One region of the Pseudomonas rossensis genome, then DNA from elsewhere that is predicted to be linked to it. Evidence: predicted binding sites of a transcription regulator. Region 1 holds the regulator's gene; each other region holds the start of a gene.
The links. Region 1 encodes sigma-54, which starts transcription at its own class of promoters, with help from an activator protein. Its sites were predicted from a motif close to ANTGGCATNNANNTTGCTNT; they were not measured.
Positions count from the first base shown of each region.

Region 2: WLY71_RS15360 (circularly permuted type 2 ATP-grasp protein) is a predicted target of sigma-54. The motif match lies at 1,690-1,709, and genes of this name have one in related genera.
Region 3: WLY71_RS26605 (CmpA/NrtA family ABC transporter substrate-binding protein) is a predicted target of sigma-54. The motif match lies at 1,752-1,771, and genes of this name have one in related genera.
Region 4: flgB (flagellar basal body rod protein FlgB) is a predicted target of sigma-54. The motif match lies at 2,277-2,296, and genes of this name have one in related genera.

Region 1 covers NZ_JBBWCB010000030.1:10,068-13,980, forward strand. The annotation lists gene lptA (lipopolysaccharide transport periplasmic protein LptA) at 1-279, shown strand, start outside; gene lptB (LPS export ABC transporter ATP-binding protein) at 279-1,004, shown strand; gene WLY71_RS10770 (RNA polymerase factor sigma-54) at 1,189-2,682, shown strand; gene hpf (ribosome hibernation-promoting factor, HPF/YfiA family) at 2,757-3,065, shown strand; gene ptsN (PTS IIA-like nitrogen regulatory protein PtsN) at 3,078-3,542, shown strand; gene rapZ (RNase adapter RapZ) at 3,545-3,913, shown strand, end outside.
Region 2 covers NZ_JBBWCB010000050.1:26,084-29,996, reverse strand. The annotation lists gene speE (polyamine aminopropyltransferase) at 1-328, shown strand, start outside; gene WLY71_RS15370 (hypothetical protein) at 492-725, shown strand; gene WLY71_RS15365 (ribonuclease E inhibitor RraB) at 939-1,280, shown strand; gene WLY71_RS15360 (circularly permuted type 2 ATP-grasp protein) at 1,741-3,150, shown strand; gene WLY71_RS15355 (alpha-E domain-containing protein) at 3,163-3,913, shown strand, end outside.
Region 3 covers NZ_JBBWCB010000158.1:5,348-9,260, reverse strand. The annotation lists gene WLY71_RS26610 (ANTAR domain-containing response regulator) at 1-405, opposite strand, end outside; gene WLY71_RS26605 (CmpA/NrtA family ABC transporter substrate-binding protein) at 421-1,632, opposite strand; gene WLY71_RS26600 (quinone-dependent dihydroorotate dehydrogenase) at 1,862-2,881, shown strand; gene rmf (ribosome modulation factor) at 3,119-3,334, opposite strand; gene rlmKL (bifunctional 23S rRNA (guanine(2069)-N(7))-methyltransferase RlmK/23S rRNA (guanine(2445)-N(2))-methyltransferase RlmL) at 3,864-3,913, shown strand, end outside.
Region 4 covers NZ_JBBWCB010000003.1:53,541-57,453, forward strand. The annotation lists gene flgE (flagellar hook protein FlgE) at 1-611, opposite strand, end outside; gene flgD (flagellar hook assembly protein FlgD) at 643-1,365, opposite strand; gene flgC (flagellar basal body rod protein FlgC) at 1,381-1,824, opposite strand; gene flgB (flagellar basal body rod protein FlgB) at 1,828-2,235, opposite strand; gene cheR (protein-glutamate O-methyltransferase CheR) at 2,598-3,425, opposite strand; gene WLY71_RS01805 (chemotaxis protein CheV) at 3,472-3,913, opposite strand, start outside.

The sequences.
Region 1 (3,913 bases):
TTCGAGCAGATGCAGACGGCTGGCGACACCAAGCCGGTTCAGGGCTACGGAGTGACCATCCAGTACCACGCCTCGCAAAACCGCGTCGTATTGATCGATCGTGCCAAAGTCATCGACAAAGACAATAACGTCACCCAAGGCGAGAAAATCGTCTACGACACGGTCAAAAAGCTTGCGAGCGCCGGTCGCGCGACGGGCAACAAGGTCACCGAGTCGCGTCCGCGCATCGACATGGTGATCCAGCCGAAGAAGAAAACCGACGAGCAAAAGGCCCAGTAATGGCAACTCTGAAAGCTCAGCATCTGGCCAAGAGCTACAAGAGCCGCCAGGTCGTGCGTGACGTCAGCCTGTCGATCGACAGCGGTCAGATCGTCGGCCTGCTGGGTCCCAACGGCGCCGGCAAGACCACCTGCTTTTACATGATTGTCGGCCTGGTACAGGCCGATCAGGGCCGCGTACTGATCGACGACCTGGATGTCAGCCACCAGCCTATGCACGGTCGTGCGAAGGCCGGTATCGGCTATCTTCCGCAAGAAGCATCGATCTTCCGCAAACTCTCGGTAGCCGACAACATCATGGCGATCCTCGAGACCCGCAAGGAACTTGACAAGGTCGGTCGTCGCAAAGAGCTGGAAAGCCTGCTGCAGGAATTCCACATCAGCCACATCCGCGACAACCTCGGGATGAGCCTGTCCGGTGGTGAACGCCGCCGTGTGGAAATCGCCCGAGCACTGGCCACCAACCCGAAATTCATCCTGCTCGACGAACCGTTCGCAGGCGTGGACCCGATTTCGGTGGGCGACATCAAGCAGATCATCTATCACCTCAAGGCCAAGGGCATTGGGGTGCTGATCACTGACCACAACGTCCGTGAAACCCTGGATATCTGCGAAACCGCCTACATCGTCAACGATGGTCAGCTGATCGCCGAAGGTGACTCTGCCACCATCCTGGCCAACGACCTGGTCAAGGAAGTGTATCTGGGCCATGAGTTCCGCCTGTAAGCACTGAGGTGTCTGGCTGGTTGCTCGGGCGCTTGTCTCGATAAAAAATCAACATTTTTTTATTGTTACAGCGCTCTAGGCAAACGCTGCAGTTTCGGGCATATAATTTGCTTATGTTTGGCGCTCCGGCGCCCTGTAGTGGATGGCGCATGTGCGCCGGCGAATAAGGTGTTAAGCCCCTGCCATGAAACCATCGCTAGTCTTGAGAATGGGCCAGCAGCTGACGATGACACCGCAGCTGCAACAGGCCATCCGCCTGCTCCAATTGTCGACCCTGGACCTGCAACAGGAAATCCAGGAGGCCCTGGAGTCCAATCCGATGCTCGAACGCCAGGAAGAAGGCGACGACTTCGATAACGCCGACCCCTTGGCCGACAAAGCCGAACAGCCACCCAACGCCGATGTTTCGGAACCCTCCTACCAGGAAACCGCCCCGACGGTGGACAACCTCGAGGAAGGCGATTGGAACGAGCGCATTCCCAACGAACTGCCCGTCGACACCGCGTGGGAAGACGTCTACCAGACCAGCGCCAGCAGCCTGCCGAGCAACGATGACGACGAGTGGGATTTCACCACCCGTACATCGGCCGGCGAAAGCCTGCAAAGCCACTTGTTGTGGCAACTGAACCTGGCCCCGATGTCCGACACCGATCGCCTGATCGCCGTGACCCTGATCGACTGCATCAACAATCAGGGCTACCTGGACGAAACCCTCGAGGAGATTCTCGAAGCCTTCGACCCGGAACTGGACATCGAACTGGACGAAATCGAAGCCGTCCTGCACCGCATCCAGCAATTCGAACCCGCTGGCATCGGCGCCCGCAACCTGGGCGAATGCCTGCTGCTGCAATTGCGCCAGTTGCCCGCCAAGACGCCTTGGCTGGTCGAGGCCAAACGCCTGGTCACCGATTACATCGACCTGCTCGGCAGCCGCGATTACAGCCAGCTGATGCGTCGCATGAAGCTCAAGGAAGACGAACTGCGCCAAGTGATTGAACTGGTGCAGAGCCTCAACCCGCGCCCAGGCTCGCAAATCGAGTCCAGCGAAGCCGAATACGTCGTTCCCGACGTGATCGTACGCAAGGACAACGAGCGCTGGCTGGTGGAACTGAACCAGGAATCCGTGCCACGACTGCGGGTCAACGCTCAATACGCCGGTTTCGTGCGCCGCGCCGACACCAGTGCCGACAACACCTTCATGCGCAATCAGTTGCAAGAGGCCCGCTGGTTCATCAAGAGCCTGCAAAGCCGCAACGAAACCCTGATGAAAGTCGCCACTCAAATCGTCGAGCATCAGCGCGGCTTTCTTGAATACGGCGACGAAGCCATGAAACCGCTGGTCCTGCATGACATCGCCGAAGCGGTGGGCATGCACGAGTCGACGATTTCACGGGTGACTACGCAGAAATTCATGCATACCCCACGGGGCATATATGAACTGAAATACTTTTTCTCCAGCCACGTCAGCACCTCAGAGGGCGGTGAATGCTCGTCCACGGCGATCCGCGCGATCATCAAAAAACTGGTTGCCGCGGAAAATCAGAAAAAGCCGTTGAGTGACAGCAAGATCGCTGGTTTACTGGAGGCACAAGGCATTCAGGTGGCTCGCCGCACCGTCGCCAAGTACCGCGAATCCCTCGGGATCGCGCCTTCGAGCGAACGCAAGCGGTTGATGTAGAGCCACGCCACAGCGTTCCAGTGGCAGGCATTTCTGCCTGCCGCTTTATGCACTGGCAACGAAGGAGAAGCTGTATGCAAGTCAACATCAGTGGACACCAACTGGAAGTGACCGAACCTCTTCGCACCTACATCGGCGAAAAACTCGAACGATTAGAGAGGCATTTCGACAAGATCACCAACGTGCAGGTCACGATGACGGTCGAAAAGCTCAAGCAGAAAATCGAAGCCACGCTGCATATTCCCGGCAATGAAGTGGTCGCAAACGCGGAGCATACCGATATGTACGCGGCGATCGACGCACTGACCGACAAGCTGGATAAACAACTCAAAAAGCATAAGGAAAAGACCCAAAGCCTCCTCCAGGGCGCGACCGGTCGTTAACACTCCCAACCCATGATCCGACTTGAAAGCATCCTGACCCCCGGCCGTTCTCTCGTGAACGTGCCGGGCGGCAGTAAAAAGAAAGCCCTCGAGCAAATTGCCAACCTGATCGCCCGGGAAGTGCCGGATCTGGAGATGCAAGATGTCTTCGAGGCTTTGATTGCCCGTGAAAAACTCGGTTCCACCGGTTTTGGCAACGGCATCGCCATCCCACACTGCCGCCTGAAGGGTTGCACCTCGCCCATCAGTGCATTGATGCACCTTGACGCACCCATTGATTTCGACGCCATCGACGGCGCCCCGGTTGACCTGCTGTTCGTTCTGCTGGTCCCTGAGGCGGCTACCGATGCGCACCTGGAGTTACTGCGCCAGATCGCCAGCATGCTCGATCGCAAGGAAGTGCGCGAAAAACTGCGCAGCGCCCCGAGCAATGAAGCCTTGTATCAGGTTGTCCTGGACGAGCAAAACGGTCATTAATCATGCGCTTGATCATCGTCAGTGGCCGCTCCGGCTCAGGTAAAAGTACCGCACTCGATGTTCTCGAGGACAACGGCTACTACTGCATCGACAACCTGCCCGCCGGCCTGCTGCCGGAACTGGCCGAACGCGCGTTGATCCACACCGAACTGGCGCAACCGCTGGTTGCCGTATCGATCGATGCGCGTAACTTGCCGAGTCACTTGTCGCGGTTTCCCGAACTGCTGGAAGAAGTGCGCAGCCGGCATATCCAGTGTGATGTGCTTTATCTGGACGCCGACGAAGAAACCTTGCTCAAACGTTTCTCGGAAACCCGCCGTCGTCACCCGCTGAGCAATGCCAATCGCTCGCTGGCCGAGGCCATCAACGAT
Region 2 (3,913 bases), on a different contig from region 1:
CCTGAACGAAGGCGGCATCCTGGTGACCCAGAACGGCACGCCGTTCATGCAAATCGAAGAAGTCAAAACCACCGCCGGGCGCCTGCGCAGCCTGTTCCCGGACTGGCACTTCTATCAGGCGGCCGTGCCGACCTACATCGGCGGCGCCATGACCTTCGCCTGGGGCGCGACCAATACCGCCTATCGTAAATTGTCCCGGGAAACCCTGCAGCAGCGCTTCGCCGGCAGCGGCATCATCACCCGCTACTACAACCCGGAAATCCACATCGGCGCGTTCGCCTTACCGCAATACGTCCTGCAGGCTGTGAACAAGCCTAGCAACGACTGATATCGAGCAATCCAGAAAGGGCCCTCTCAGGTTGTGTGAAAACACACCGGAGACGGCCCTTTTTTCGTGCTTCACTTATAGAAGGTCCGGTTGAACGATTGGCCGGGGAAGAATGTCGAGATACATGTAAGCCCATCCATGGGTTTTATCGAGGAGGCACCTGATGCAAAAGTGGAAAGTCACTTTCGTTGATGATCACGGTGAACAAGTTGACGAGGTGTTTGAGAGCGATGAATGCCCGAACAACGAGCAAGCCGCGAAGCTCATTCGCGCCCGGTGTTTGCCTGTGGCTGCCGAACTGGACCTCAACGATCTGGAAGGGCGCACCGATGATCCGACTGTCAAAAGTCTGAAGACCCAGTACAGCATTGAAATCCTCAGCATCACGCCAATCTGAACATCTCCTGTCACATTCCTAACCAGGCCTTGGCAGCGGCTCTATCTTGAGGCTACTCTGCAATCGAGATCAGCGAACGGATCGCTAAGGTCTGGTCTTGTCAGCTACATGCTTGCTTCCCACCGGCAACGTTGTTGCCGCATCGCTCGCCCCATTCGGTTGCGCGTGCCGGGAATACGGAAAGTCTATCCATCAGTCTGAGGGGGACGTTTCATGAGCACAGCCTATCAAGAAGACATCAGCACCAGCGTCTTGCGCCGCATGAAAGAAGGCGGCTTCGACTTTTCACGATTCCATCCCATCGAGTTCTACGCCATTTTTCCGGACGAGGAGCGGGCGCGCAGGGCGGCAGGGCATTACTGCGGTGAATCCTTGAATGCACAAATCAGCGTGCGCGACGACGGCGCGTGGTACCTGGAACTGAGCAAAGTGATGTACGCCACCTATGACGGCATCGGCGACTTTGAGCAGGATTTCGAGGCGGTGGTCGAGCCTTTGGGCGGCATCATCGAAGGATGGGGCGTCAAGCAGGAGGTACGAGGGCGACTCGCATAACTTATGAACAGTGACAACACTCAGCAACGGCTGACCTCAGGGTTGGCCGTTTTCGTTTTCGCGGTTTGAAAAGATAAAAGATCGCAGCCTCGTTTTCTCCTGTAGGAGCTGTCGAGTGAAACGAGGCTGCGATCTCTTGATCGTGTTTTTGATTCATAACGTTTCAAAAACGCAAAAAAAACCGCCTGAGCAGGCGGCTAAAGGGAAGTTCATCAAGTTTTCCAGCGAATGCGCGGATTATCCGCATCGACTCCCGGGCAGTGAAATCAACTCTGGCTATGCTGGTGATAGGCGACAACATTGCTTCGCAATGAAGCGGGGGCGATCAGGTGGGGGCATTTACCGCACAGGATTGGTGCGGTGCGTGCAGTGCGATTATCCAACTGATTGATATCAAAGCGTTTATGCCGATGGCACGGGCTTTGCGAAGCCCAGATGTCCGGGTGACAAGGAGTACGGCATGATCCGCACCTATTTTGATGAGATGTACGATGCCGGCGGCCAGGTCCGCCCGCATTATCGGGAGTTTGCCCGTTGGCTGGCCGAAACGCCTGACGAGCTTTTGGCACAACGGCGACGCGAGGCCGATCTGTTATTTCATCGCGCTGGGATTACGTTCACGCTCTATGGTGATGAGCAAGGGACAGAGCGCCTGATTCCCTTCGACACCATTCCCCGCAGCATCCCCGCCAGTGAATGGCGAGTTGTCGAGCGCGGCTGCATTCAGCGGGTCAAGGCGTTGAACATGTTCCTCGCCGACCTCTATCACGAGCAGCGCATTATCAAGGCCGGCATTATTCCGGCCGAGCAAGTGCTGGCCAACGAGCAATACCAGTTGGCGATGCAAGGGCTGGATTTGCACCGCGATATCTATTCCCACATCTCCGGTGTCGATCTGGTGCGCGATGGCGACGGCACGTACTACGTGCTTGAAGACAATCTTCGTACACCGAGCGGCGTCAGCTACATGCTGGAAGACCGCAAGATGATGATGCGGTTGTTCCCCGAGTTGTTCGCGGCCCAGCGCATTGCCCCTATCGACCACTATCCGAACCTGTTGCTCGACACCCTGAAAAGCTCGAGCCCGATTGATAACCCGAGCGTGGTGGTACTGACGCCGGGTCGTTTCAACAGCGCGTTCTTTGAACATGCGTTTCTGGCGCGGGAAATGGGCGTTGAGCTGGTGGAAGGCGCGGACCTGTTCGTGCGGGATGACAAGGTCTTCATGCGCACCACGGACGGGCCGAAAGCCGTCGACGTGATCTACCGTCGCCTCGATGATGCGTTCCTCGATCCGCTTGCGTTCAACCCGGACTCGATGCTTGGCGTTCCAGGGCTGCTGTCGTCGTACCGCTCCGGCAATGTCGTGCTGGCGAATGCCATCGGCACCGGGGTCGCGGACGACAAGTCGGTGTATCCATTCGTCACGGACATGATCCGTTTCTACCTGGATGAAGAGCCGATCCTGAAGAATGTGCCGACGTGGCAGTGTCGTAATCCCTCCGAACTGTCCCACGTACTGGCCAATCTTCCGGAACTGGTGGTCAAGGAAACCCAAGGCTCCGGCGGTTACGGAATGCTGGTAGGGCCGGCGGCGACGGCGGCGGAAATCGAATCTTTCCGTGCGCGGATCAAAGCCAAGCCCCATGCGTACATCGCGCAACCGACGTTGTCCCTGTCGACCTGTCCGACCTTTGTCGAAAACGGCATCGCTCCACGCCACATCGACCTGCGTCCGTTTGTATTGTCTGGCCGCGAAACCCGGGTTGTGCCCGGCGGTTTGACCCGTGTTGCCCTGCGCGAAGGCTCCCTGGTGGTGAATTCATCCCAGGGCGGTGGAACCAAGGACACCTGGGTGGTCGAGGATTGAAGGAAGCCTGCCATGTTAAGTAGAACTGCCTCGGATTTGTATTGGATGTCGCGTTACCTGGAGCGGGCGGAAAACCTCGCACGGATGCTCGACATCAGTTATTCGCTGTCGCTGATGCCGCAGGATGGCCGAGGTGATGGCCTGCATGAACTCGCCATGCCGTTGCTGATCACCGGCACCCTGGACGATTACCTGGAACGCCACGGCGAATTGCACGCTGAACGGCTGCTGCATTTCTTCGCCCTGGACGCGGCCAACCCGGCGAGCATCTACAGCTGCCTCGGCGCCGCGCGGGCCAGTGCCCATGCGGTGCGTGGGCGAATCACCGCCGACATGTGGGAAAACATCAACGCCACCTGGCTGGAAATTCGCGGGATAGCTGATCAAGGCTTGAGTCGCTACGGCATGAGTCGATTCTGCGAGTGGATCAAGGAGCGTTCCCACCTGTTCCGCGGCGCATCCTACGGCACGATCATGCGTAACGATGCGTTCCGCTTTATTCGTCTGGGGACGTTTATCGAAAGGGCTGACAACACGTTGCGCCTGCTCGACGCCCGCTACGAAATGGCTGGCGATCAGGCAGAGGCGGTCAGCGATGGCACGGCGCACGCTTACTACCAGTGGAGTGCTTTGCTAAGGGCGTTGTCCTCTTTCGAGGCCTACACCGAAATCTATCGCGACGCCCCCGGCGCCCGGCATGTGGCAGAACTGCTGCTGTTGCGGGCCGACGTCCCGCGTTCCCTGCGCGCCTGCACCGAAGAAA
Region 3 (3,913 bases), on a different contig from region 1:
CTGGTCGCGGGCGTTGAGCTGGGCTCGCAGGGCCTGGTCGCTTTCAAAACGCGCCATGGCCACGTCGAGAATCGGCTGCAAGCGCTGTGCGTGGATGCCTTCGACGATGTAGGCACTGACCCCGGACTTGATCGCCTGACGCATCACATCGGGGTCATGTTCATCGGTAAACATCACGATCGGCCGCGGTTGGTCGCGGCTCACCAGCACCACTTGTTCCATCACATCGCGGCTCGGTGACTCGGTATCGATCAAAATCACGTCCGGACGCACCGTTTCGACGCGCGCGGGCAGGTCGATGGTCAGGCCCGACTCGTCGATCACCTCGAATCCGGCTTCGGTCAGGGCCGCCTTAAGGCGACCGACTTTCTTCGCAGTGTCGTTGATCAGCAGGATACGCAACATATTCGCAGTCTCCTGTCAGCGGCTGGCGAGAAGGGGCGAGCTGTCGCTCATGGCGTGCAGCTTGAAACTGCGGGCATAGCCGGCGGGGTCCAGGCCATCCCAGACCTTGCCGTCGATCAACTGGCTGCTGCGCATTGGCTGATCACTCGCGGCCACACCGACAGCGGTGGCGGCCTCTCGATACAAGTCTAGTTGCTGGACCTGACGGGCCACGCCCAGGTAGTCCGGGTCGTCGCGCAACAAACCCCAACGGCGGAACTGAGTCATGAACCACATGCCATCGGACAGATACGGCAGATTGACCTCGCCATCACCATGGAAGCGCAGTGCGTGCGGGTCTTGCCAGCGATGACCCAGGCCATCGGCGTAGTCACCGAGCAATCGCGGTTCGATGCAGTCGAGCGGTGCGTCGAGGTATTGCGGGGCACTCAACAGCTTCGCGGTGCTGCGGCGATTCTCGGTGCTTTCTTCGATGAAGCGGCTGGCCTCCAGAATCGCCATCACCAGCGCCCGTGCGGTGTTGGGGTATTGCTCGACAAAGGCGCGGGTGCAGCCGAGGACTTTTTCCGGATGATCGGGCCAGATGGTCTGGGTGGTTGCCATCGTGAACCCCAGATTTTGCTGCACCGCGCTGGCGGACCATGGCTCGCCGACGCAGAAGCCGTCGATGCGCCCGGCTTGCAGGTGCGCGACCATTTGCGGCGGCGGCACCACCACGCTGTCGACGTCCTGCAACGGATGAATACCCTGACTCGCGAGCCAGTAATACAACCACATGGCGTGGGTGCCCGTAGGAAATGTCTGGGCGAAGGTGAGTTTTGGGCGACTTTGGTGCACGTGCCGTTCCAGTGCTTCAGGACCGGTCACGTCCAGCGCCTGTAAGCCATGGGAGAGGTTGATGCTCTGGCCATTCTGATTCAGGCCCATGAGCACCGCCATGTCGGTCGACGCGACACCGCCGATGCCCAAATGCACCGCGTAGATCAAACCGTACAGACTGTGGGCGGCATCGAGTTCGCCACTGACCAGTTTGTCCCGCAGGTTGGCCCAGGACGACTGGCGCTTGAGGTTCAGGGTCAGGCCATAAGGTTGGGCAAAGCCCTGCGTGGCCGCGACCACTACCGAGGCGCAGTCGCTCAGGGCCATGAAGCCGAGGTTGATTTCGGTCTTTTCCGGGGCATCGCTGCCGTTGACCCAGGCCAGAGGGTTGGCTGGAACTTCAATCATCAGTAAACACCTTCCATAAAAAAGCGCCGGACCGGGCTGCTTGCCAGGGCAAGGCCAAGTGACGACGCCTTTGTCTTTCGACTCATCCCGCCGTTGGCATGAGTGCTGATGTCAGTGACGGTGCAAGGCATATGCCATCGCTCGCTGATTTTGTCGCGCGCCTCGCCTGCAACCCCGATGCCCGGCTATAATTGCCGCCACTTTTCGTAGCCCAGAGTCAAACCCGCCCATGTACACCCTGGCCCGTCAGCTGTTGTTCAAACTTTCCCCGGAAACCTCCCACGATCTGTCCCTGGACCTGATCGGCGCGGGCGGGCGTTTGGGCCTCAACGGCTTGCTGTGCAAGGCGCCGGCGAAAATGCCGGTGACCGTCATGGGCCTGGACTTCCCGAACCCGGTGGGTCTGGCGGCCGGGCTGGACAAGAACGGCGCGGCCATCGACGGTTTTGCGCAACTGGGGTTTGGGTTTGTCGAAATCGGCACCATCACGCCGCGCCCGCAGCCGGGCAATCCGAAGCCACGCATTTTCCGTCTGCCGGAAGCCGAGGCGATCATCAACCGCATGGGGTTCAACAACCTCGGCGTCGATCACCTGCTGGCTCGAGTGGCGGCGGCCAAGTTCAAGGGCGTGCTGGGTATCAATATCGGCAAAAACTTCGATACCCCGGTTGAGCGGGCGGTCGACGACTACCTGATCTGCCTGGACAAGGTCTACGCCCACGCCAGCTACGTGACGGTCAACGTCAGCTCGCCGAACACCCCGGGCCTGCGCAGCCTGCAATTCGGAGATTCGCTGAAGCAATTGTTGGCCGACCTGGCGACGCGCCGCGCAGAACTGGCGCTGCGCCACGGCAAACATGTACCTCTGGCGATCAAGATTGCGCCGGACATGACCGACGAAGAAACCGCTCAGGTCGCGCAAGCGCTGATCGAAACCGGGATGGACGCGGTGATCGCCACCAATACCACCCTGAGCCGCGTCGGCGTAGAAGGCATGGAGCATGGTGACGAGGCGGGCGGTCTGTCCGGCGCACCGGTTCGTGACAAGAGCACCCACACCGTGAAGGTGCTGGCGGCCGAGTTGGCCGGTCGCTTGCCGATCATCGCCGTGGGCGGCATCACCGAAGGCAAGCACGCGGCTGAGAAAATCGCTGCGGGTGCCAGCCTGGTGCAGCTCTATTCCGGCTTCATCTATAAAGGCCCGGCGCTGATTCGTGAATCCGTAGACGCCATCGCGGCCTTGCGCTAAACCCCGTAGGAGCTGCCGAAGGCTGCGATCTTTTGACTTTGATCTTGATTGCCAGGAAGCAAGATCAAAAGATCGCAGCCTTCGGCAGCTCCTACAGTGAGAGAGTGTTTGGCCAGAGAACAGGCATAAAAAAGGGCTCCTCGAAGGAGCCCCTGGGCCGAAGCCCGCCGCCCGGATGGGGCGTGCGTGGTAAGTCGTTACGTAATCAGATTGTCGTGTCGGAGTGTGTGCCCTGTGTTAGCCGACGGCGTGAAGTTCGTTGAGTCTATGGATTCCCGCAGTGCCGGTCATACCGTCCCAATTGTCGCCGCGTCCTTCTCGCCAGCCGTTAATCCAGGCTTGGCGTACCGACGGTAGAGTAAATGGGCAAAGCTCGCGGGATTTGCCACCAACGCCATATTGATATCCGCGCAAAAATGCTCTTTCCAACGGATCACGCTTAAGTCTTCTCATAGGGTGTTGCCCTCACTTGTTGACTGTATTTATCGCGTCGACCTCAATCGAGGTCTGGCAGAAAAACTCCTGCCGTTGGGGCTCGCTGCCGGCGTCGCGAGCCAAGGTGTTGACGTCATTGCGGTGTCAACCTGTGTTGAGTTCTAACCAATGCGTCACATCGAGGGAATGATCGTTTTGTCATAAGGACGTAACTATTAAGGTGGTATGGCCATAAGTAACACGATGTTGTCCCGTGTTTATTGGCAAAACCCCGGTATGATCGGCCCTGCGCTGCATGATGGATTGAATCCCTAAGTGAGAATACCTCCTGTTGAGCAGGGGGACTATTCGACGAAGGGTCGACTTATGACATTTTGTTGCATCAACTTTTTTATCTGCCTTTGCATCTAAGCTCTTTTAACCCGAGCAGCAAGGGTGGAACGGCACACCTTCGTGCCACGCGGGCGCTCTTTTAGAAAAGCGCCTGATTGAAAACCGGGCCGGCAATGCGTTGTCGGTTCACTTAGCCAAAGGCTCTGAAATTCCAATGTCCGATCAATTCGAAATCTTCCTCACTTGCCCAAAAGGCCTTGAAGG
Region 4 (3,913 bases), on a different contig from region 1:
TCCATGACGTGCTTGTTACCCTGGGTATCGTAAATCGGGGTACTAAACTGTTTGGTGAAGGACGCTTCCTTGGACGGGTCAAACGGGTTGGTCGTCTGGTTGATGATGGGAGCTGTGGAGTTCAGGTTGATCGTCGACGAAACCGTGGAGGTGTTTTTTGGCGCCAGGTTCGAAGTATCGATGCGCAGGTCAGTCAAAACGCCATTGAGGATCTTGCCATTGGCATCCACGCCATAACCCTGCAGACGCGCAGAGCCATCGCTATTGGTGACGTAACCGTCCTTGTCGACCTTGAACGTACCGGCACGGGTGTAGGACATCGAACCGTTCTCGCTCAGCACGAAGAAGCCGGAACCGTTGATGCCCATGTCCAGCACGTTGCCGGTGTTGTTGACGTCGCCCTGGGTGAACTGCTGGGAAACGTTGGCCAGGCGCACGCCGTTACCGATGGTTTTGCTGCCGGAACCCAGCTTGGTGGCCGAGTAAACGTCTTCGAATTCTGCACGGGACGATTTGAAACCGGTGGTCGCGACGTTGGCGATGTTGTTGCCGGTCACGTCCAGTTGTTTGTTGGCTGCATAGAGACCGCTAAGGCCGATATTGAAAGACATATTCCACTCCTTTGTGCCGTGTTAGTCGGCTCTACATACCAATGGTTTGTACTTTGGACAGAGCGATGCTGCCCGCCCCGGCCAGGTTGAGCATCAACTCACCGCCGGTCTGGCTGATGGTCACGCTGTTGACGGTGGCCGGCAGGTACGTCACCAGCGAGGTCGCCTTGCCGTCGTAGGTCGCCGTAGCGCCGAAGGTATAGGTACCCGCCTTGGCCACTTCGCCTGCATCGTTTTTTCCGTCCCAGATGAAAGTCGAAGTACCGGCGACCTCGCTGCCCAGGTCGATGGTGCGGACAACCTTGCCATCGGCATCGGTGATCTTGACCTTGACCGGGTCCACCGACGCCGGTACGGCAATGGTGCCGCTAAAACTCTTGGAGGTATCGACCACAGCCTTGTCGGCCGGTGCAATAACCGAACGCCCGACCAGCGACGACGCCTGCAACGCCTGGGACGAGTTGTAATTGCTGGCCAGGCCACTCACGGTGGTGTTGAGCGTGGTGATGCCTTCCAGGCTACTGAACTGGGCCAACTGGGCGACGAACTCGCCGTTGTCCTGCGGTTCCAGCGGATTCTGGTTTTTCAGCTGCGTTACCAGCAACTGCAGGAACGCATCCTTGCCCAGGGCCTTTTTGCCGGTGGCGCTGTTCGTTGCCGCCGCCAGGCCGTCGGCGCTGGTGTTGGTCTTGATCGAGGAGTTGGCCAGGATGTCCTTGAGGCTCAAACCACTGGTGGTATCGGTAACACTCATCTGAGTTGCCCCTTATCACTGACCGAGGGTCAGGACCTTCTGCATCATGGTTTTGGCGGTGTTCATCATTTCGGCGTTGGTCTGGAACGAACGGCTCGCGGAAATCATGTCAGCCATTTCTTCCACCACGTTGACGTTCGGGTAGTAGACGTAGCCCTTGGAGTCGGCCGCCGGATGGTTCGGCTCGTAGCGCGCTTCGAGGTTGCTCTGGTCTTCGACCACGCCCAGCACTTGCACGCCTTGACCGGCCGCGTCCTGGTTCTGGAACAGCGAGTCGCTGCCGCCGCTCTGGCCGCCCTGGAACATGGTGGCGAATACCGGGTGCCGTGCACGGTAGGTCTGGTCGATGCTCGACGAGACGGTTTCGGCGTTGGCGATGTTACTGGCGACGGTGTTCAAGCGAGTGGTCTGGGCACTCATGCCGCTACCGGCAATGTTGAAAACACTGGCTAGAGACATGACTTACTCTCCACGAAGGGCTGACACCAGCCCTTTGAATTTGCTGTTGAGCAGGGTGAAGCTGGCCTGGAAGTTGACCGCGTTTTCCGCGTAGTTCGACTGTTCCAGCTGGGCGTCCACGGTGTTCTGGTCGATCGACGGTTGCATCGGCGTGCGATACATCAGCGACTCGTCGCCATTGCCCAGGCCTTCGGCTTCGATATGACGGCTGTTGGTCATGTTCAAGGCGAAATTGCCGCTCTTGGTCTTCTCGTTCTGCTCGGCGAGCACTTTCGAGAAGTCCAGATCCCGAGCCTTGTAGTTCGGGGTGTCGGCGTTGGCGATGTTGTTGGCCAGGACTTCGGCACGCTGAGCGCGGAAGCCCAGGGCTTGTTCGTGGATACCGAGCGCTTTATCGAAGCTGATGCTCATGTCGGAAACCTTCGGGTGACCTGATTTTTCGTAACATGGACATAGCAAGCGTCGTGCCAATTGAAAAAAGCCCGTAAACCGGGGCTTTGCGGGCAGTGGCAATGTGGCAATGCCAGAAAAGCGGCAACCGATTTCCGCCGCCTGCCGCTTTTCTGCCGCTTTCACCCCCGCAGAACACCACATGACCCTGTGGGAGCGAGCCTGCTCGCGATAGCGGAGTGACAGGCACGAAAATGTCGGCTGAGATGACGCTATCGCGAGCAGGCTCGCTCCCACAGGGGAAAGCGGTGGTGTCGGAATATCATCAGGCAAAAAAAAACGGGAGCCCCTGAGGACTCCCGTTTTTTGATAACGCCAACGAATCACTTCGCCTGGTAAATGATCCCCGGGCTGCACTGGACCATCTGGTAATGATCCGGCAAACCGTTCAGCGCCTCGGAAGCACCGAGGAACAGATAACCGCCTGGCTTCAACGTGCTGTGAATGCGCAACAGGATGTCCTTCTTCACCTCGGCGGAGAAGTAGATCAGCACGTTGCGGCAGAACACGATGTCGAACTTGCCGAGGCTCGCGTAGCTGTCCAGCAGGTTGAACGAGCGAAACTCCACTCGGCTCTTGATCGGTGCCTTGATTGCCCAGCGTCCCGGCCCTTTCGGGTCGAAGTAACGTTGAAGGCGCTCGGGCGACAGGCCACGGCCGATGGCCAGGCTGTCGTACTCGCCGGTCTTGCAGTTGGTCAGCATGGTACCGGACAGGTCGGTGGCAACGATCTGCACACCCATCTTCAACTGGCCCATGTTCACGCGCTCGAACTCATCGATCGACATCGACAGCGAATACGGTTCCTGACCCGACGAACAGGCCGCAGACCAGATCCGCAGACGCTGGCCAGGGGCGGCCTTGATCGCTGCCGGCAACACCTTGTTCTTCAAGACTTCAAACGGATAGGTGTCACGAAACCACAAGGTTTCGTTGGTGGTCATGGCATCCACCACCATCTCGCGCAAACCGCTGCGCGGCTGGGTCTGGATGCGCTGGACCAGCTCACCCAGGGACTTGATGCCTTGCTGTTCCATCAGTTTGTTGAGACGGCTCGAGACCAGGTACTGCTTGTTTTCACCGAGCAAAATGCCACAGGCTTTTTCCAGGAAGACCCGGAACTGTTCGAAATCCAAATTACCCGTAGACAAAGATGCCGCCTCTTAAATCGTATTAACCGTTAGGGGCAAAAGGCCCCTAGCTGATGTCTGCTGCTTTGATCCGGTTGACTACCCGGGATGCCAGGTCATCAGGACGGAATTTGGCAAGGAAGTCATCGGCACCGACCTTCTTTACCATCGCCTGATTGAATACACCTGACAACGAAGTATGCAGGATGATGTGAAGCTTTTGCATGCGAGGGTCGCTGCGGATCTCGGCCGTGAGGGTGTACCCGTCCATCTCCGGCATCTCGATGTCGGAAATCATCATCAGGAACTCTTCTTCCGGCTTCTTGCCCTCGTCGACCAGCTTGCGCAGGTAATCCAGCGCTTGCCGACCGTCGTTCAACGCCACCACTTCGACACCGACCGTCTGCAGGCAACGGGTCACCTGCTTGCGCGCCACCGACGAGTCATCGACCGTCAGTACTCGCAAAGAGAGCGCCTTGTGCTGGGTTTCGACATCCACCACGCCAACG